3 regions of the Paracidovorax wautersii genome follow, and region 3 is predicted to be linked to each of the others. Evidence: predicted binding sites of a transcription regulator. Region 3 holds the regulator's gene; each other region holds the start of a gene.

Region 1 (6,310 bases), 900 kb from region 3:
GTGGTGGGCAAGTACCTTGTCACCCCCCTCACCAAGATCTCGGACACGGGCGATTACCTCGCTTCCGTGTCCCTGCGCCGCGGCATGCACGACCGCATCTTCCGCTTCGTTCCGCGCTTTGCCTGCCCCATCGGCGCCCTGCACTATGCACAGGCCCAAGGGCACGCCATGGCCATGGCTCCCCAGCCCGCCTGAGCCGCGCGGCCTCCACAACACCGAACCCAAAGGAGCCCTCATGGCCAAAGAAGAACTGATTGAAATGCAAGGCAAGGTCGACGAAGTGCTGCCCGATTCGCGCTTTCGCGTCACCCTGGAAAACGGCCACCAGCTGGTGGCCTACGCCGGCGGCAAGATGCGCAAGCACCGCATCCGCGTGCTGGCCGGCGACCGTGTATCGCTGGAGCTCTCGCCCTACGACCTGAACAAGGGCCGCCTGACCTTCCGCCACATCGAGGCCCGCACCGGCGCACGCCCGCCCGCGCGCCCCGGCGCCCGCTGAGCGCACCGCGCCCGGCTCCCTCTCTTTTTCAGCTGCCTCCCTGGGGAGGCGGCGCATTCACCTTCCGAAAGAAATTCATGGACAACAAACTCTACGTGGGCAACCTCTCCTATGCGATGCGCGACGACACGCTGCTGCAGCAATTCACCGCGTACGGCGACGTGCAGTCCGCCAAGGTCATGATGGAGCGCGACACCGGCCGCTCCAAGGGCTTCGGCTTCGTCGAAATGGGCACGGCTGCCGAAGCGCAGGCCGCCATCCAGGGCCTGCACGGCCAGTCGGTGGACGGCCGGGCGCTGACGGTGAACCTGGCCCGCCCGATGGAGCCGCGTTCCGGCGGCTTCGGCGGAGGCAACGGTGGTGGCGGCTACCGCGGCGGCCGCAGCAGCTACTGAGCCCGGGCCAGCGTCCTCCGTGGACGCAGACGCTCTCCCCATGAAAAAGCCGGCATTGCCGGCTTTTTTTGTGGGGGCCTGCGCGTGCTGGCCCCGCTCCGCAGTTTACCTACAATGCTATGCTTTAGATAGCTTTATGCGCTTACTCCATAAGCGCTTGCGACCGATTTGACTCAATACCGATTGGAGAAGTTGGCGCTGATGCGCTGGCGCAGGTATTCGGCCCCCGTGATGGGCGGGTACTTCTTCGCCGGGCCTTCGATCAGCGCGTCCTCGTTGGCCTGCGCGAAGAACGCCAGGCTGTAGCGCGCACCCTGGTACTCATGCGGCAGCGGGTTGCGCACGCGGTGGAAGTTGCTGGGCAGCTGGTCGTCGCTCCAGCGCGTGAGCATGTCGCCGATGTTGCAGGTGATCACGCCCTCGGCCGGCTCCACGCTGGTCCATTGGCGGCCCTCGGCCTCCTTGCCCGGCAGTACCTGCAGGCCGCCCTGGCCGGGGCGCTGAAACAGCAACGTGAGGCAGTCGAAGTCGGTGTGCGCACCGGCGCGCCACAGGCCCAGCTCGGATTGCAGCGCCGGGTCGACGGCGAAGTAATGCAGCATGCGCAGCGTGCTCTGGTAGGCGGGCACAGACGGGTCGTGCGCGCGGGTGAAGAACTCGGCATCGAAGCCCATCTTCCAGGCAAAGCACGACAGCAGGCGCATGGCCACTGCCCAGCACTGGCGCTCGAAGGCCAGTGTGGCCTCGCGGAAGCCGGGCAGCTCGGCTTCGGTGGGCCACAGGCCGTCCATGCGCGGGCGCGTGACCTGGTAGGACTCCTTCTGGTCGGGCGTGCGCGTGGACGGGCGGATCTGCGCCTTGTGCTCCCACCCGGCGTTGCGCGCCAGCGGCCACTGCGCCTTGGTCTCGCGGGGCAGGTCGAAGAAGGCCTCGGCGCGGGCGAAGGCGGCGCGGATATCGTCCAGCGCAATGCCGTGGTTCGTCACCTGGAAGAAGCCGATGTCCACCGAGGCGCTCCACAGCTGCTCGGCGATCTCTTCCTTGCGGCGCTCGAAATCGGAGATGTCGATGCGCCGCACCTCGCGGGTGCTGGTTTCGCCGTCCAGGGCCCCGCCCATGCGGGATTCCTTTTCAAGCTCGCCCAGGACATCGGGCGCGACGGAGGGTTCGTAAACGGAAGGGGCGTTGGCGGTTGGCATCAGGGTTCCTCATCGATGAACCAAGGCCCGCGGCCGGCACAGGCCAGCACGGCGGAGCTCTTGAAGGGACGATGGCGCCGGGCGGAACGCCGCCCCCAAGGGCGAGCGCCACCGGCCGCCGGCGCCGGCTTCAAGAGCAATGACCCGCCACCCCGCCCGGTGCAGGGCCGCACCAGGGAGCTGCGCTGAACGCTTCTACTCTTGGTCGCTGGGCAAGCAATTCACGCGCCAGCCCGACGCGCTCCGGTGCCGAGAAGCCGCTGCCGGGGTTTCCGCCGTTCGCCCTGCAGGCACTCCCCAAAACGGCGAACGCATGCACCAACCCGGGCCCCCGCCGTGCACCCCAACCTACGCAGCGCGCCGCCGCCTTGCGCTGCCGCAAGCCTGCGCACCCCTGAAACGCTGTCCGCATCACGACCCGGCACGCTTCATGCAAAGCCCACGGCGAGTAGAAGCGTTCAGCGCTGCCACCCACACCGTGGTGGCGCCCGGAAATTGCTCAGTTCGATCCGGCCTTGCGGTCTCTGCCCCGCGGGCCGGCCCCTGCCCGAACCGGAGCCTTTCGCCATGCAACGACGCCACTTTCTCTCCGCAGCCCTCGCCGCACCGATCGCCGGCCCTCTCGCCACGGCCGCCACCGCAGCCGCCGGCCTGGCCGCCCCCGCCGTGGTGCGGGCCCAGGGTGCGCTCACGCCGCTTAAATTCACGCTCGACTTCCGGGTGACCAGCCAGACCTCGCCCTTCTTCCTGGCGCTGGCCCAGGGCTACTACAAGGACGAGGGCCTGGACGTGTCCATCGACGTGGGGGCGGGCTCGGTTGCGTCCATCACGCGCGTGGCCAGCGGCGCCTACGACCTGGGCCTGGGCGATATCAGCTCGCTGGTGGAGTTCCATGCGCAGAACCCCGACACGCCGGTGCAGGCCATCTACCAGTACTACAACCGCGCGCCCTTCGTCATCATCGGCCGCAAGGACCGCGGCATTACCACCGACTTCCAGTCGCTCAAGGGCAAGAAGGTGGCCGCCGCGGCGGTGGAGGCCACGCGCCGCTGCTGGCCCATGGTGGCCCGCGCGCTCAAGACGCCGCCCGAGCTGTTTGACTGGGTGACCACCGACTTCAGCGCGCGCGACAACGTGATGGTGCGCGGGGATGTGGATGCCGCCACGTACTTCCACGACTCCGCCGTCTCGCTGTTCGCACGCGTGCCGCCCAAGGACCTCTCCGTGCTGGAGTACGGCAAGGCCGGCCTGAACCTGTACGGCAATGCCGTGCTGGGCGGCAAGCTGGTGCAGGAGCGGCCCGAACTGGCCCAGGCCTTCCTGCGCGCCAGCAACCGCGCGCTGCGCGAAACACTCGCCCAGCCCGACGCCGCCTTCGCCGCCATCAAGGCGCGCGAGCCCATCCTGAACATGGAGGTGGAGCGCGAGCGCTGGGGCATCACGCGCCGCTACCTCGCCACGGCGGAGACCCAGTCCATCGGCCTGGGCGCGGTGCAGCCCGCCGTGCTGGCCCAGCAGATCGACGAGGTGGCGGCCGTGTTCAACCTGGCGCGCAAGCCGGCCGCCGACCGCGTGTTCAACCCCGCGCTGCTGCCCGCGGTGGCCGACCGCAAGGTGGCCGCAGCATGAGCGGCGCCGCACTCCCGCAGGAAGTGGCCCTGGACGAGCGCGACGGTCTCTACCTGCGCCAGGCCATCGCGCTGGCCGACACGGCCCGCGCGCGCGGCAACCGCCCTTTCGGCGCGGTGATCGTGGGCGCGGACGGCACGGTGCTCGCCGAAGCCTGGAACGCCAACGGCGAGACCGGCGACTGCACGGCGCATGCCGAGACCAGCGCCGTGCGCACGGCCAGCCCCCGGCATGCGCGCGAGGCCCTCGCGCAGGCCACGCTGTACTCGTCCGGCGAGCCCTGCGTGATGTGCGCGGGCGCCATCTTCTGGGCCAACATCGGCCGCGTGGTCTACGGCATCGACGCGGTGCGGCTGCGCGGCTTTCGCGGCGAACGGCTCGACCAGCGCGACGCCGAACTGTCCTGCCGCGACGTCTTCGCCGCCTCGCCGCACGCCATCGAATGCATCGGCCCGGCGCTCATCGAGGAAGCCTCGGCCTCGCACCGGGGCGCTTGGAAAGCCTGAGCGCCTGCGGCATCGCGGTGGACGGGCGTCCGGCCGCTCGGTCCCGCAACTGCTGGGTACCGGCTGCAGGCCTGACAATGGCTGCTGGGCCACCCGCCAACGCCACCGGAAACACCGCCATGTCCCTTCCCATTCTCGATCTGCAAGACGCCATGGAGCTGGGCGGGCCGCGCAGCGCCGAGGTCGCCGCGCAGATGCGCGAGGCGGCCATGGCGTCCGGCTTCTTCTACGTGCGCCACCACGGCGTGGACGCCGCGCAGATCGCCCGGCAGTTCGCGCTGGCGCAGGAGCTGCTCGACGTGCCGCGCGCCACGCGCGAGGCGCTGGCCATGCACCACTCGCCCTCCATGCGCGGCTACGAGCTGATGGGCGCGCAGTCGCTCGACCTGGCGGCGCGGCCCGACCTGAAGGAGAGCTTCTACTGCGGCATGGCCTACCCGGAAGACCATCCGTACGTGCGTGCCGGCTACCAGACCTACGGCCACAACCAGTGGCCCGCCGAGGTGCCCCACGCGCCGGCCGTGTGTGAGGCCTACATCCAGTCGCTGCTGGTGCTGTCACGCCGGCTCATGCAGCTGCTGGCGCTGTCGCTGGACCTGCCGGAGACTTTCTTCGACGCCACCAGCGATCACCCCATGATCACGCTGCGCATGATCCGCTACCCCGCCCACCCCGAGGGCGCGGACGAGCGCACCTTCGGCGCCGGCGCCCACACCGACTGGGGCGCCATCACCATCCTGGCGCAGGACGCGCACGGCGGCCTGGAGGTGCAGACGCCCGGCGGCGACTGGGTCGAGGCCACGCCCGTGCCCGGCTGCTTCGTGGTCAACCTGGGCGACATGATTCCGCGCTGGACCAACGGCCTGTACCACTCCAATCCGCACCGCGTGCGCAACCGGCATTCGGGCGGCGCGCCGCGCTATTCCATTCCCTTCTTCTACGAGCCGGACTACCTCGCCCGCATCGAGGCCGTGCCCGGCACCGTGCCGGCCGGCGAGGCGCCCCGCTACGCCCCCTGCACGGCCGGGGAGCACCTGGTGGAGATGTACCGCCGCACCTACAACAAGCCCGTGGCGACCACCGCATGACGCCGCGCATGACGCCCCTCTTCCGGAGCTTTTGCCGCGGCATGGGGGCGCAGGCCGCCTGCCCTGCAGGCTCGATGGCGCCGCCACCGCGGCCAGCACGGTAAGTGCCGCAAGCCCTGCGCCCGCTGCGCGCTGGCCCCGCCCCCTGCGGCCCTTCGCCACGCGCTGCGTCTTTTCAAGCCAAAATGGCCTACAGCGCCCGAAATACGGGCGCATGCAGCTCCCAATTCAATAGCAAACACCGATGACCTGGCACGCCCGCCTGCAACTGGACTACCGCCGCGAGACCGATCGCACCGTCGCCCGCCACGAGCACAGCGGGCCGCTGCGCATCCTGCAAAGCCTGTACCCCGAAGGCGACGCCGTCTGCCACAACGTGCTGGTGCACCCGCCCGGCGGGCTGGTGGGCGGGGACACGCTGGACATCAACCTGCGCGTAGGCCCCGGTGCGCACGGGCTGGTGACCACGCCCGGCGCCACGCGCTTCTACCGCTCGCTGGGCGAGCTGGCCCTGCAGCGCACGCATGCCGTGCTGGAGCCGGGCGCGCGCCTGGAATGGCTGCCGCTGGAAGCGCTGTGCTTCGACGGCTGCCGCGCCGAGAACCGCCTGACGATGGAGGTCGCCCCGGGGGCCGAGCTGATGGGCCTGGACGTCACGGCCTTCGGTCTGCCCCATGCGGACCAGCCGTTTCGCCGCGGCAGCTTCCAGCAGCACATCGAAGTGCCGGGCCTGTGGCTGGAGCGTGGCCGCGTCGATGCCGCAGACGCGCTGCTCATGGACGGCCAGCTGGGCCTGGCCGGGCACCGCTGCATGGCGTCGCTGTTCTTCGTGGCCGGCGAGGCGCTGAGCCGCGAGCGCCGCGAAGCGGCCCTGGACAGCGCCCGCGCCGTGCTGGATGCCGACGCGCTCGTGGCCACGGCGGGCGCCACCTGCCCCAACGGCCAGGTGGTGGTCGTGCGCGTGCTGGCGCCGGTGGTGGAGCCCGCCATGGCC
Region 2 (6,310 bases), 1.6 Mb from region 3:
GCCGGTCGTAGTTCTGCGGGATGTACAGGCCGCTGGCCGTGGGAATGTGGGCGGGCGAATCCTCGATGAGCGAGGCGGCCGTGAGCCGCTTCTCGGCGAACGCCTGGCCGTACAGGAAGGGTTTGAGCGTGGAGCCCGGCTGGCGCAGCGCCAGCACGCCGTCCACCTCCCCCGCCTGGCTGAGGGCGCCGGACGAGCCCACCCAGGCCAGCACCTCTCCCGTGGCGTTGTCCAGCACCACGATGGCGCCATCCTCCACGTTGCGCCCGCGCAGCTCGCGCAGGTGCTGCGTGAGCGACTGCACGGCCACGCGCTGCAGCGGCGCGCTCAAGGTGGAGCGCAGGCCGGCGGGCGCGGCGGGCTGCCCGGCCGGCAGCTCCCGCAGCAGCTGGCGCGCGAAGTGCGGGGCGATGCCGTCCGTCGCGTCGAAGGCGCGGCGCTGCAGGGCCGCGGTGGTGAACAGGTCCAGCGCGTCGCAGTCCGCAGGGGCGCCACCGCCCGGCTGCATCGCACGCAGCACCCCGCAGGCGCGCTGGGCCACCAGCGCGGCGCGGGCATTGGGCGCGCGCACCAGGGCCGCGGCCACGGCGGCCTCGCGCTCGTCCAGGCCGTGGGCGGCCTTGCCGAACAGCGTGCGCGACAGCGCGTCGATGCCGACGATCTCGCCGCGGAAGGGCACCAGGTTGAGGTAGGCCTCCAGGATCTGGTCCTTGCGCCAGCGCCGGTCCAGCACCTGCGCCGCCACCGTCTGGCCGATCTTCTGCGTCACGCTGCGCCCGCCGGGGCCCTGCCGCCAGTCGCCGTCGAGCAGGCCGGCCAGCTGCATGGTGAGCGTGCTGGCGCCGCGCGTACGCTGATTCCACAGGTTGCCCCAGGCGGCGGCGGAGGCGGCCCGCCAGTCCACGCCGCTGTGCTCGTAGAAGCGCTTGTCCTCGCTCAACACCAGCGCCGTGCGCAGCGCGGGCGACACGTCGGCCAGCGGCACCCACTGCCCGCGCCGCACGGTGGCGTCGGTGCGCAGGCGCTGCACCACCTCGCCCTCGCGCGAGAGGACCTGTGTGTCGGACGGGCGGAAATCGCGGCGCACCTCGTCATACGACGGCAGGGCCTGCGCCGCCGGGACCAGGGCCGTCCAGGCAACCGCCACGGCCGCGGCGCGCGCCAGCCAGGCCCACGCCCGGGGCCGTTGCGAACCTTCCGGAGCAACCGTCATGCGGGGTCGTGGCACACGGCTTCGATGTTGTGGCCGTCCGGGTCGAGCACGAAGGCGCCGTAGTAGTGCGGGTGGTAATGCGGACGCAGGCCGGGCGCGCCGTTGTCACGCCCGCCGGCCGCCAGCGCGGCGGCATGGAAGGCATCGACCTGCGCACGGGATGGTGCACGGAAGGCCACATGCACCCGCGTCTGCATGGCCGGGCCGTCGCTGATCCAGAAGTCGGGCTTGGGGGCCACGCCGAAACCTGCGTGCGCATGGGCGCCGCTCTGCTCGGCCGTCACCTCCATGAGCAGCGTACAGCCCAGGGGCGCCAGCGCCTGCGCATAGAAGGCGCGGCTGCGCTGGAAGTCGGAAGCGGCGATGCCGATGTGGTCGATCATGAAGCACTCCAATCGAAAAACAGGGCCGTATCAGCGCGCCTGGCGCAGGCGCGCGGCCTCGCACCAGCGTTCGGCCACGCGCGGGGAGGTGGTGCAGACGGCGTCGTGCGAGCGGGTGGTGACGGCCCGCTCCAGCAGCTGGATGTCGGCCTCGTGCTGGCGAGCGACGTGGGGGTCCTCGAAGAAGATGGCACGCTGGCAGCGGCGCGCCAGCACCAGGTCGGCGATCTGCGCGTCGCCGCCCAGCGGGCCGCTCTGGTAGCGGTCCACCCAGGGCGTGCCGGCGGGCCAGCCCTTGCTCCAGGCCAGTTCGTTGAGGCGCTGGCCCGTGGTGCCAGTGGCCACGCGGCGGCGGAAGCGGCTGAGCACGTCGAAGTGGCGGTCGGCAAAGGCCACCATGGCCTCCTTGAGCGCGTCGTGCGCGATCAGGGCCAGCGTCTGCTCGGCGTGGTCGTGCAGGTCGTCGGCCTGGCGGTCCGCAGGCAGGCCGGCATGGATGCGCTCCATCTCGATCCAATCGCGCGCGCTGGCCACGGTGGAAAGGAAGGGCTTGCCGTGGATCACGCACTGGCGCTTGAGCGCCAGCGCCTCGGGGAAGATGGAGGACGGATCCACCGGGTCGGTGAGGTAGATGGCGCCGTCCAGCGTGCGCCCTTCCTCGTGCGGCATGCCGACCACCTCGGCCACCAGCTTCATCAGACCGCCTTCGCGGCCATACGGGTAGCGCACCAGCGAACGGTAGCCCCGCAGCATGCCCGCGGCGACGATGGCATCGTGCGTGCGCCCCACGGCGTGCAGGCCGAGCTGCAGCTCGCGGATGCCGGGCTCACAGGCGCGCAGCAGCGCGAACAGGGCGGAATCTTGCGAGCGGTGGTGCAAACGATTGGCGGCAAGGCCCATCAGCATGGCGTGTGGCTTCCTGGCGAAAGGACAAAGAGGGCGAGAACGGTGCGGCCGCAGAGGGCACGGCGCGCGGACAGCCGCAAGCATAGTCCGGGATCGGCCCGGTGCCGGTTGCCGCAGGTCAGCCGGCCACCGGTTGCCGGGCCGTGGCCCGGGGTCAGTGACCGGCCGCCGCCGGGGTGCCCTGGTGGTAGCGCAGCTGCCAGCCTGCCGCCGAGCGCACCCACAGCGACGAGCGCCAGGTGTGCACGGGCGGCGCGCCAAGGCCCTCGCGGTGTTCTGTGCTGCGGTAGGTGAGCAGCGCCACGTCCGGCCCCAGGCGGCTGACCGCAAAGCCGTGCGACTGCACCGGGGGCACCGCGGGCCGATGCGCCAGGTAGCGCAGCACCGTGGCGCGGTCATACGGCAGGCCGGACCGGCCCACCTCGTGGAATTCAGGGTGCAGCAACTGCTCCAGCCGCTGCGCGGTACAGGCTGCGCCCGGATGGTGCAACTCGATCTCCAGCGCGCGCAGCGTGGCCTGCAGGGCGCCGAGATCGTCCGGCAACTCGGGTGACTGCGCGCTCAACGCACGGCCCCCGTGGTCAGGCAGGCGGCAGACGCGTCGCGTCCGCTGCGTGCGGACACCACCTGAAGAAAGAAGGTGCTGGGGAATGGCATGGCGCTGCCATCATAGGCCGGCGCCAGCGCAGCCCCGCTGCCGCGCGCAGCAAAGAAAAAAGGAGAAAGGCCGGCCGCGTGCGCCACGGGTGTGGCGGACACGCTGGCCGGCCTGCAGGCCCTTCGCCCGGCGGGCCGCAGCGGGTGTCGCCCGGGGGATGCGAGCGTGGGGCGTCAGAAGTGGTATTCGGCGCGGATCATGGGCGTGCTGGCCTTCGATCCGTTGACGTTCTTGGGGTTGCCGAACTTGTTGCGCCAGTACTGGTAGCCCACGCCGACCCGCAGCGTCTTGGGCTCGGCCTTGACGAGGGGGCTCACGTCGTACATCAACATGCCGTCGAAGTTGAACTCGGCCGAGGTATTGCCCCCGAACTCGTTCTTGCCCTTGGCGGCGATCCAGTTCAGGTAGCCCTCGAAGGCCAGGCCGGTGCTGCCCACGGGCATGCCCCAGGCCAGGTTGAGCATGGGGTGCGCCTTGTAGCTGTAGCGGTCACGACCAGCGGGCAGCGTGGCCGGGCGGTTGCTCTCGCGCAGCACCAGCACGCTGGCGTTCAGGAAGCCGGGCACATCGAACATCACCGTCGGGCCGAACACCAGCATGCGCTTGCGGGACTGGTAGACGTCGCCGGTCTTGGTGTTCCAGTCGAAGCCTGCAGTGAAGCCGAAGCTGCGGGCCGGGCCGATGCCCAGGTCCTGGCCGGAGACCTTGCTGAAATCGAGCGTGTTGCGGTAGACGACGTAGGCCTCGTGCGAATTCGTGTTCTTGGAATCCGCCATCAGGAAGTCGACGTTGAAGAAGTTCGTGCCGTACTTGTAGCCGCTGGCGTGGCCGATGTTGACGATGTTCTTGGCGATGCCGTCGCCCACGAAGGGCTCGGCGAAGTCGGTGCCGTAGCGGTAGCCGATGTGGGTGTCGCTCCAGGTGGCCGCGCCGGCCAGGGAGGCGCCGGCCAGAGCGGCGGTGGCGATGACGCCCTGGGCCAGCCGGACGGCGGGGGAAGTCGATGTTGTCTTGGTCATAGGGAACTCCTCTCTAGCGTGGTTTGTTGGGATGCGGGCGGCTCGCGGCCCTGCATTCGCATCCGTCGTGGGCGCACCCTCGGGCGGGACCTGCGCGGCGTGCATGGGCAGCGGCCGGCAGACGCTCCCTCACACGCGCCTGGACGAATCCGCCGGCCCGAAGGCCCGCGGGATCAGAGAGGCGTTTCAGACAACCAGACCCCCGGCCGCCGAATGCATCCACTCCGCGACTACCTAAGCAGGGGCCGTGCCAGTTTGTATACAGTCTCTGGGTGCACTTTGCGGGCCCGTCGGCACCGGATTGGTGCCGCACCCCGGCGGATGCCGTGCGGCACGGGGCCATCGGGCGCGGAGGGGGCCGGCCGCGCCGACCGGCGCCTGCCGCCACCGCCTCGCACGCGGTCACGGCGGCCACGGCGGCGACGGACGGCGTGCCCCGTTCGCTGCGCGCGCGCCGGTGCTCAGCGCGTGGCGGCCGGGGCCACCTTCACACGGGCATTGGGCGACTCGCCGAACATCTCGGGCGCGTACAGCGCCTCGACCCGCGTGGGCGGCAGGGCGAAGTCGCCCACATTGTTCAGGCGCACCGTGTACTCGGTCTTGAGGCTGCCCTTGGGCAGGTACTCGTAGTAGCCCCGGTAGGCCTCGAAGCTGCGCTCCTCGTACGCCAGCCAGCCGCTGCCGGACTTGCGCTCGCCCTGCGTGGCGATCTCGGAGTCGCGGCCCAGGCCGCTGCCCAGGATGGTCGCGCCGCCCGGGATCGGGTCGGTGATAGCCACCCAGGTCATGTCGGCGCTGGCGTTCACCTCCAGCGTCACGCGCAGCACGTCGCCGCGCGTGTACTGGCCGGCCACGGCCTGCTCAACCGGCGTGACCGTCTTCTTGATGGCGTAGCCCGCAGCGAACGGCGCCTTCAGCTGGATGGCGGCCACCGACTGCAGCGTGAGCCACGGCTTGCCCGGGCCCTGGTGCGTCACGGCCAGGTTCTCCTTGCCGCCTGCGGCGCTCCAGGGCAGGAACATGCCGTTGTTCTTCAGGTTGCCCGGAGCCGCCGGCGCGCCGAACCAGGTGGTCTGGTGTGCGGCGCCGGTGGCATCCGTCGTCTTCACGCGCTCCACCTTGGCCCAGTCCACGCTGGCGCTGTTGCCGCCCATGGCCGCGCGGGTGGTGCCGGCGACGGGCGTGGCCTCGAACCTGGCGCTGAACTTCTCCAGCGCCAGCCCGCCCCACAGGTTGGCCGTGGTGGTGTGCCACGCCCCGCCCTGCTGGCGGCTGATGAAGCCGTTGGCCAGGCGGCCCATGTCGTCCTTCCAGGCCGGGTCGTCCATCACGGCCAGCATCAGGCGTGCGGTGTTCACGTCGCCGCTCTGCATCAGCCACCACCAGTAGTCGTCCTGCTCGGTGCTGAAGATCAGCTTGGTGCCCTGGTAGCTCAGGCGGGCCTTGAGCACCTGCTGCGCCTCGGCCAGGCGCTGCTCGCGCTGGGGCACGTCCTGCACCCGCTTCAGGATGTTGAGCCAGTCGATCACCGTGTGCGTGGGCCACTGGTTGGGCGCGATGGTGATGCTGCCCAGCATGCGGCCCGTGGCCTTGCCATAGCGCGACAGTGCCTCGATGGCCGCCAGCTTGCGCATGTCCAGATCCTTGCGCGGGCTCCAGAAGTCGCGCTGGATGCGGCCTTCGACGAAGGCGATCAGGCCGCGCTCCATAGGCGCGCGGGCCTCGTCGGGCAGGGCGAACTCGGGGTGCAGGCCGGACGCCTCGTGCGTGGCCGCCAGCAGGTACGCGGTGAGCGTGTCGCTGCCGCGGTTGCTGCTGCCCGCCTGCGGCGGGAAGTAGCTCGCCAGGCCGTCGCTGTCCAGGTAGGTGGGCAGCTGGCCCACCACCGTCTGCCACAGCTTGCCGTCGCGCAGGCCCACGGCCTTGCTGGTCTTCTGCTCCAGGCAGGCGAAGGGGTAGTTGGCGAACCAGTCGCGCACGCCCGGCAGGCCTTCGGCCAGCTTGGGCTGCAGCGACATCTTGAGGCCGCCACGGCCCGGCAGCGCATCGGCCGGTGGGTTCACGTCCAGGTTGAAGCTGCCGTCCACCTGCACCAGCGTGGCCTGCTGCACCGTGAGCGGTACGGCTGGGA
Region 3 (6,310 bases):
TGCCGGCCGCATCCGTGGCCGACCCGGCGCTGCCCACGCCCGCCGTCACGGCCAGCAGCGCCGTGGCCGCGGCCTCGGCGCCCCGCGGCGCGGCCAGCAAGCCGGCCACCACGTCCGATCCATTGGGCGATCTGGCGCGCGCCCGTGCCGCCGCTACGCCCGGTGCCGATCCGTTCGACTACTTCGTGCAGGCGGGCGCTTTCCGCACGCAGGCCGATGCCGATGCCCAGCGCGCCAAGCTGGCCATGCTGGGCTGGGAGGCGCGGGTGAGCGAGCGCGAGCAGAACGGCCGCACGGTGTTCCGGGTGCGGGTGGGTCCGTTCACCAAGCGCGACGATGCGGAAGCCCTGAAGGAAAAGCTGGACGGCGTGGCCGTCGAATCCGCGCTGGTGCGCGTGCAGCGCTGAACTGAACTTTTGCACCGCCTGCCGCTCACAAACCTCAGATCGAACCAAGGAGTGTCCCGTCTCATGAAACGCCGCGAGTTTTCCCTGTCCGCCGCCACTGCGGCGGCCGCCTCCGCCCTGACGCTGCCCCTGGCCACGCCCGCGTTCGCGCAGGCCCGCCAGTTCAAGGAAGGCAAGGAGTACGTGAAGCTCGGCAAGCCCGTGCCTACGGAAGTCTCGGCCGGCAAGGTCGAGGTCATCGAGTTCTTCTGGTACAGCTGCCCGCACTGCAATGCCTTCGAACCGGCGCTGGAAGCCTGGATCAAGGCCGCCCCGAAGGACCTGCACATCCGCCGCGTTCCGGTGGCGTTCAACGCCACCTTCGTGCCGCAGCAAAAGCTGTACTTCGCGCTGGAAGGCATGGGCAAGCTGCCCGAGGTGCATGCCAAGGTCTTCCGCGCCGTGCACGTCGAGCGCCTGCCACTGAACAAGGACGAGCTGATCTTCGACTGGATCGCCAAGCAGGGCGTGGATGCGGCCAAGTTCAAGGAGGTCTACAACTCCTTCACCGTCTCCAACCAGGTGCGCAAGGCGTCGCAGCTGCAGGAGGCCTATGGCGTGGAAGGCGTGCCCTCGATGGGCGTGGCCGGCCGCTACTACACCGACGGCACCATGGCCGGCAACATGCAGAACGTGCTGCAGGTGGTCGACCAGCTGGCAGCGCAGGCGCGCAAGGGCTGAGGCCCGGTGCCGGCCCTGCCGGCATGCCCGCAGACTGCGACGCGCCTTCGGGCGCGTTGTGCTTTCTGCAGCGTGCTGCGACGGTGCGGTGCAGCCTTTTGCGGGATCGCGGGTCTTTGCCGCGCAAAGGCCAGGCAGCGTCAGTACAATGACCGCAAGATTCGTGCCCTATGAGAAAACAACTGCTCCCGCTCCTCCTGCTTTGTGCGCTGGCCTGTGCCTCATGGGGCGTACGCGCCGAGAAGGCCGACCGCAACAAGCCCATGAACATCGAGGCCGACGCGCTGCGCCACGATGAGCTCAAGCAGACCAGCGTCTTCACCGGCCGCGTGGTCATGACCAAGGGAACCATCGTGCTGCGCGGCGCGCGGCTTGATGTCCGTCAGGATCCGGACGGCTTCCAGTACGGCGTGGTCACCGCGGAGGCCGGCCAGCGCGCCTTCTTCCGCCAAAAGCGCGACACGCTGCCCGGAGCGCCCGACGAATACGTCGAGGGCGAGGGCGAGGTGATCGAGTACGACGGCAAGGCCGACATCGTGAAGTTCATCCGCCGCGCCGAGCTGCGCCGCTACCGCGAGGCCACCCTGACCGACGAGCTGCAGGGGGCCACCATCGTCTACAACAACGTCACCGATGTGTTCACCGTGGATGGCCAGCGCACGGCGCCCGCCGGCACGGCATCGGGTACGCCGGGCGGCCGCGTGCGTGCCGTGCTGGCGCCCAAGGAGCCCGCGTCGGGTGCCGCGCCGGCCAACGCGCCCGCCACCCCGGCACCGGCCCTGCGGTCCAGCCCCCAACTGAACGACGGCGCGAAGTGAGCGATTCGAATTCCACACCCTCCGCCTCCAGGGCGACGGGCGAAAGCCGCCTGGAGGTGATGCACCTCGAGAAGTCCTACGGCAGCCGCAAGGTCGTCAAGGACGTGTCCATGCTGGTTCAGAAGGGCGAGGTCGTGGGCCTGCTCGGCCCGAACGGCGCCGGCAAGACCACGTCGTTCTACATGATCGTGGGACTGGTGCGCTGCGATGGCGGCGACATCCGCATCGACGGCCAGTCGGTGGCCGACATGCCCATCCACCGCCGTTCGCGCCTGGGCCTGTCGTACCTGCCGCAGGAGGCCTCCATCTTCCGCAAGCTCAATGTGGAAGAGAACGTGCGCGCCGTGCTGGAGCTGCAGAAGGACGAGCACGGCAAGCCGCTCACGCGCGCCGTGATCGAGGAGCGCCTGACGGCCCTGCTGCAGGAGCTGCGCGTGGAGCATCTGCGCCAGTCGCCCGCGCTGGCCCTGTCGGGCGGTGAACGGCGGCGCGTGGAAATCGCCCGTGCGCTGGCCACGCAGCCGCGCTTCATCCTGCTCGACGAGCCCTTCGCCGGCATCGATCCGATCGCCGTGATCGAGATCCAGCGCATCATCGGCTTCCTGAAGGAGCGCGGCATCGGCGTGCTCATCACCGACCACAACGTGCGCGAGACGCTGGGCATCTGCGACCACGCCTTCATCATCAGCGATGGCCGCGTGCTGGCCCAGGGCACGCCTGCCGAGATCGTCGACAACCCCGAGGTACGCCGCGTCTACCTGGGCGAACACTTCCGGATGTGAGCATGGGCTGCCTGCCATCCGTCCCTTCGTGCCGGACGCGGCGCCCCATGGGCCCGGCCGCGGCGTGCGCCGGTTGATGCGATGAAGCAGGGCCTTTCCCTCCGCGTCTCGCAACACCTGGCGCTCACGCCGCAACTGCAGCAATCCATCCGCCTGCTGCAGCTGTCGACGCTGGAGCTGTCGCAGGAGGTCGAGCAGATGCTCGACGACAACCCGTTCCTGGAGCGCACGGCCGAAGAGGCGCCGCGCGAGGACTTCGGCCTGGCGCAGGCCGATGCACCCGTACAGGAAGACGACCGACACGCTGAAGATGCTCTGTATTCAGGAACATCCAGCGCAAGCACCACGGCTGCAGAAGCCTCATCCGATACCGATACCCCGGCCACCGCCGACGCTGCGACCGACACGCCCGACTGGGAAGGCGATGGCACGGTGGACATGGCGCCCGACGACAGCGAGTGGGGCGGCGACGCCCCCGCGCGCAACCGCAACGGCGGCGACGAGGGCGATGAGGCCGATGCCACCGAGCTGGCGCGCAGCCACCTGTCGCTCACCGAATTCCTGCACCGTCAGGCCCTGTCCCTGCGGCTGTCCGAGGTGGACACGGCGGCGCTGCGCTTTTTGATCGAATCGCTCAACGACGACGGCTACCTGGACGAGCCGCTGGAGTCCCTGGCCGTGAGCCTGGCCGGCGAGGAAGATCCCGAGCAGGTCGAGGAGCTGGTGCACCGCTTCACCGTGGCCCTGCGCCTGCTGCAGAGCCTGGAGCCGACGGGCGTGGGCGCCCGCGGCCTGGCCGAGTGCCTGACGTTGCAGCTCAAGGCGCTGCAGCACGACGAGGAAGGCGACCCCGAGGTGCTGCAGGCGGCCCTGGCCATCTGCCGCCAGCCGCTGGACATGCTCGCCCGCCGCGACGTGCGGCGGCTGACGCAGGCCTGCGGCGCCGGCGAGGAGCGCACACGCAGCGCCATGGCCCTCATCGCGCGGCTGGAGCCGCGGCCCGGCCGGCGCTTCACGGACGTGGAGCGCAACATCATCGTGCCCGACGTGATCGTCAAGAAGACGGGGCGCGGCGCGCAGCAGAACTTCAGCGTGCAGCTCAACCCGGATGTGATGCCGCGCCTGCGCGTGCACGACATCTACGCCGGCGCGCTGCGCGGCAACCGCGGTGGCGAGGGCCACCAGGCGCTGCAGCAGCGGCTGCAGGAGGCGCGCTGGTTCATCAAGAACATCCAGCAGCGCTTCGACACCATCCTGCGTGTGTCGCGCGCCATCGTGGACCGGCAGAAGAATTTCTTCGTCCATGGCGAACTGGCCATGCGCCCGCTGGTGCTGCGCGACATCGCCGACGAACTGGGCCTGCACGAATCCACCATCAGCCGCGTGACCACGGCCAAGTACATGGCCACGCCGCAGGGCACCTATGAGCTGAAGTACTTCTTCGGCTCGGGGCTGGGCACGGAGACGGGCGGCAATGCCTCCAGCACGGCGGTGCGGGCGCTCATCAAGCAGTTCGTCTCGGCCGAGAACCCGAACAAACCGCTGTCGGACAGCCAGATCGCGGAGATGCTGAAAGAGCAGGGCATCGAGTGCGCCCGCCGCACCGTGGCCAAGTACCGCGAGGCGCTCAAGATCGCGCCGGCCAACCTGCGCAAGGCGCTCTGAGCCTGCGCGCCGTCGGCGCGCGTGGCACTTCCCAGGTCAGCCCAGTACCTGCGGGTTCAGACGCCACAGCGTGAAGTTCAGGGCGGCGGCAAAGCTGATCCAGGCCAGATAGGGCACCAGCAGTGCGCCGGCCAGCGGCCGCAGGCGCCAGAAGGCCGCCAGCGTGGCGGCCACCCCCAGCCACAGCGCGGCAATGTCGGCCAGCGCCCAGGCGCCCAGCTGCCATTGGAAGAACAGCCAGCTCCACAGCGCATTGAGTACCAACTGCCCGCAGAAGAGCGCCAGCGCCTGCCGCCGTGCGGCGCCTTGCGGCGTGCGCCAGACCAGCCAGGCGGCGATGCCCATCAGGGCGAACAGCACCGTCCACACCGGGCCGAAGACGGAGGGCGGGGGCGCCCATTCCGGCTGCACGAGCTGGCCATAGAACTGCGGTGCCTGCACCGAGGCCACGCTGCCGATGGCTGCGGTGGCGAAGGCCAGCGCCAGCCAGCCGGCCAGTGCCAGCCATTGCCGCCCGCGGGGCTGCGCAGGCGGCAAAGCGGAGCCGGGAGACGCCGGACGGGCGCAGGAGGGGGAGGCGGTGTGCGAGGTCATGCGCAGATCTTCTCTCGCCCGGCGCGGGCCGGGGCGCCGGCCAGGGGGCCGCGCGTGTCGGACGGCGCCGCGATCTGCACGGCAGCGCTTCGGCGCGGCGGGCGTTGGCGCCTTCCGAATGCGCTGGAATGGCCGACGTAGCACTGGCCCCACGCCCGTCCGAAGATCGGGTTCGGATCGTGCGGCGCTGGCCGGCTGCCTGCCCTGCTTGGCGGCAGCCACAGTGTGCGCTCAGGCCGGGCCGTGCACGGAGGCGACCAGATCGACTTCCACCGTCGCGTTCTTGGGCAACTGCTGCACGCCCACCGAGGTGCGGGTGTGCGCGCCGGCCTCGCCCAGGATGGAAAACAGCAGGTCCGATGCGCCGTCGGCCACCTCGCTTTGCTGCGTAAAGTCGGCCGTGCACTGCACATACACGGTGATGCGCAGCAACGTGCGTACCTGCTCCAGGCTGCCCAGGCTCCGCTGCAGCAGCGCCAGCGCGCGCATCACGCAGACCCGCGCGGCGTGCTGGGCCTGCGGCAGGGAGACAGTGTCGCCCGCGCGCCCCTGCACCACCACCACATCGCCCACGCGGGGGATCTGCCCGCTCAGGTACACGGTGTTCCCGTCGCGCACCAGCGGCACGTAGTGGCCGCCGATCTTGATCTCGCCATCGAAGGAATAGCCGAGTTCAGCGGCGGCCTGGGTGAAGCGTTGGTCTTTGTCCATGGAATTGAGCGTACGGGAGCGTGGGGGAAGTGCGGCCGTGTGGGGGCGCTGTACACGGCGTGGCATCGGCGGGAGTGATTTTTTGAAAAGTGCTATATTAATAATAGCAATATGCGCTTGCTGTGTAAGGGCTAAGGCCTGTTTTCATTCTAATCCACCGGCGTGGGCAGCACCGGCGCCGCGGCGCGGACAAGAGCACCACCGCGGCTCGCAGGCCGGCCTGTGTGCACCAGCCCCGGATCGCACCGGCCGCTCCGGTGGCGCTGGGCTTGCAGCCGCGGCACCCGCCGCCTGCCGCCGCCCGGTCGTGGCGATGCCGCGGTTTCAGCGCAGGGCGCGCAGTTCGCTGCCGGTGGCGCCCTGTGCCGGCCGCACCGCTGCCGCCCCGTGGGCCTCCAGCTTGAAGCCGGCGACGACTTCCGCCAGGTGCGCGGCCTGCTGCTGCAGCGACTGGGCGGCGGCGGTGGCCTGCTCCACCAGCGCGGCGTTCTGCTGTGTGGCCTGGTCCATCTGCGTCACCGCGCCGCCGATCTCGGCGATGCCGGTGCTCTGCTCCTGGCTGGCGTTGCTGATCTCGGCCACGATGGTGGTCACCTGCCGCACGCTGTCCACC

Evidence for each region. The regulator sigma-54, encoded in region 3, starts transcription at its own class of promoters, with help from an activator protein. The targets are predictions, from matches to a motif close to TGGCANGNAANCTGCTTT.
Region 1: the regulator sigma-54 is predicted to act here: its motif matches at 2,307-2,324, upstream of QE399_RS00160 (isopenicillin N synthase family dioxygenase).
Region 2: the regulator sigma-54 is predicted to act here: its motif matches at 4,415-4,432, upstream of QE399_RS11640 (outer envelope protein).

The regions. Positions count from the first base shown of each region.
Region 1 covers NZ_JAVIZX010000001.1:33,299-39,608, forward strand. Annotated here, with positions in the region: gene QE399_RS00145 (hypothetical protein) at 1-195, shown strand, start outside; gene infA (translation initiation factor IF-1) at 236-499, shown strand; gene QE399_RS00155 (RNA recognition motif domain-containing protein) at 577-894, shown strand; gene QE399_RS00160 (isopenicillin N synthase family dioxygenase) at 1,068-2,093, opposite strand; gene QE399_RS00165 (ABC transporter substrate-binding protein) at 2,661-3,722, shown strand; gene QE399_RS00170 (nucleoside deaminase) at 3,719-4,228, shown strand; gene QE399_RS00175 (isopenicillin N synthase family dioxygenase) at 4,348-5,316, shown strand; gene QE399_RS00180 (urease accessory protein UreD) at 5,561-6,310, shown strand, end outside.
Region 2 covers NZ_JAVIZX010000001.1:2,580,685-2,586,994, reverse strand. Annotated here, with positions in the region: gene pbpC (penicillin-binding protein 1C) at 1-1,213, opposite strand, end outside; gene QE399_RS11655 (VOC family protein) at 1,210-1,596, opposite strand; gene QE399_RS11650 (methylglyoxal synthase) at 1,627-2,502, opposite strand; gene QE399_RS11645 (nuclear transport factor 2 family protein) at 2,657-3,067, opposite strand; gene QE399_RS11640 (outer envelope protein) at 3,334-4,179, opposite strand; gene QE399_RS11635 (alpha-2-macroglobulin family protein) at 4,641-6,310, opposite strand, start outside.
Region 3 covers NZ_JAVIZX010000001.1:933,034-939,343, reverse strand. Annotated here, with positions in the region: gene QE399_RS04320 (SPOR domain-containing protein) at 1-407, shown strand, start outside; gene QE399_RS04315 (thiol:disulfide interchange protein DsbA/DsbL) at 471-1,127, shown strand; gene lptA (lipopolysaccharide transport periplasmic protein LptA) at 1,298-1,945, shown strand; gene lptB (LPS export ABC transporter ATP-binding protein) at 2,005-2,727, shown strand; gene QE399_RS04300 (RNA polymerase factor sigma-54) at 2,809-4,392, shown strand; gene QE399_RS04295 (TspO/MBR family protein) at 4,429-4,986, opposite strand; gene QE399_RS04290 (RidA family protein) at 5,218-5,697, opposite strand; gene QE399_RS04285 (methyl-accepting chemotaxis protein) at 6,022-6,310, opposite strand, start outside.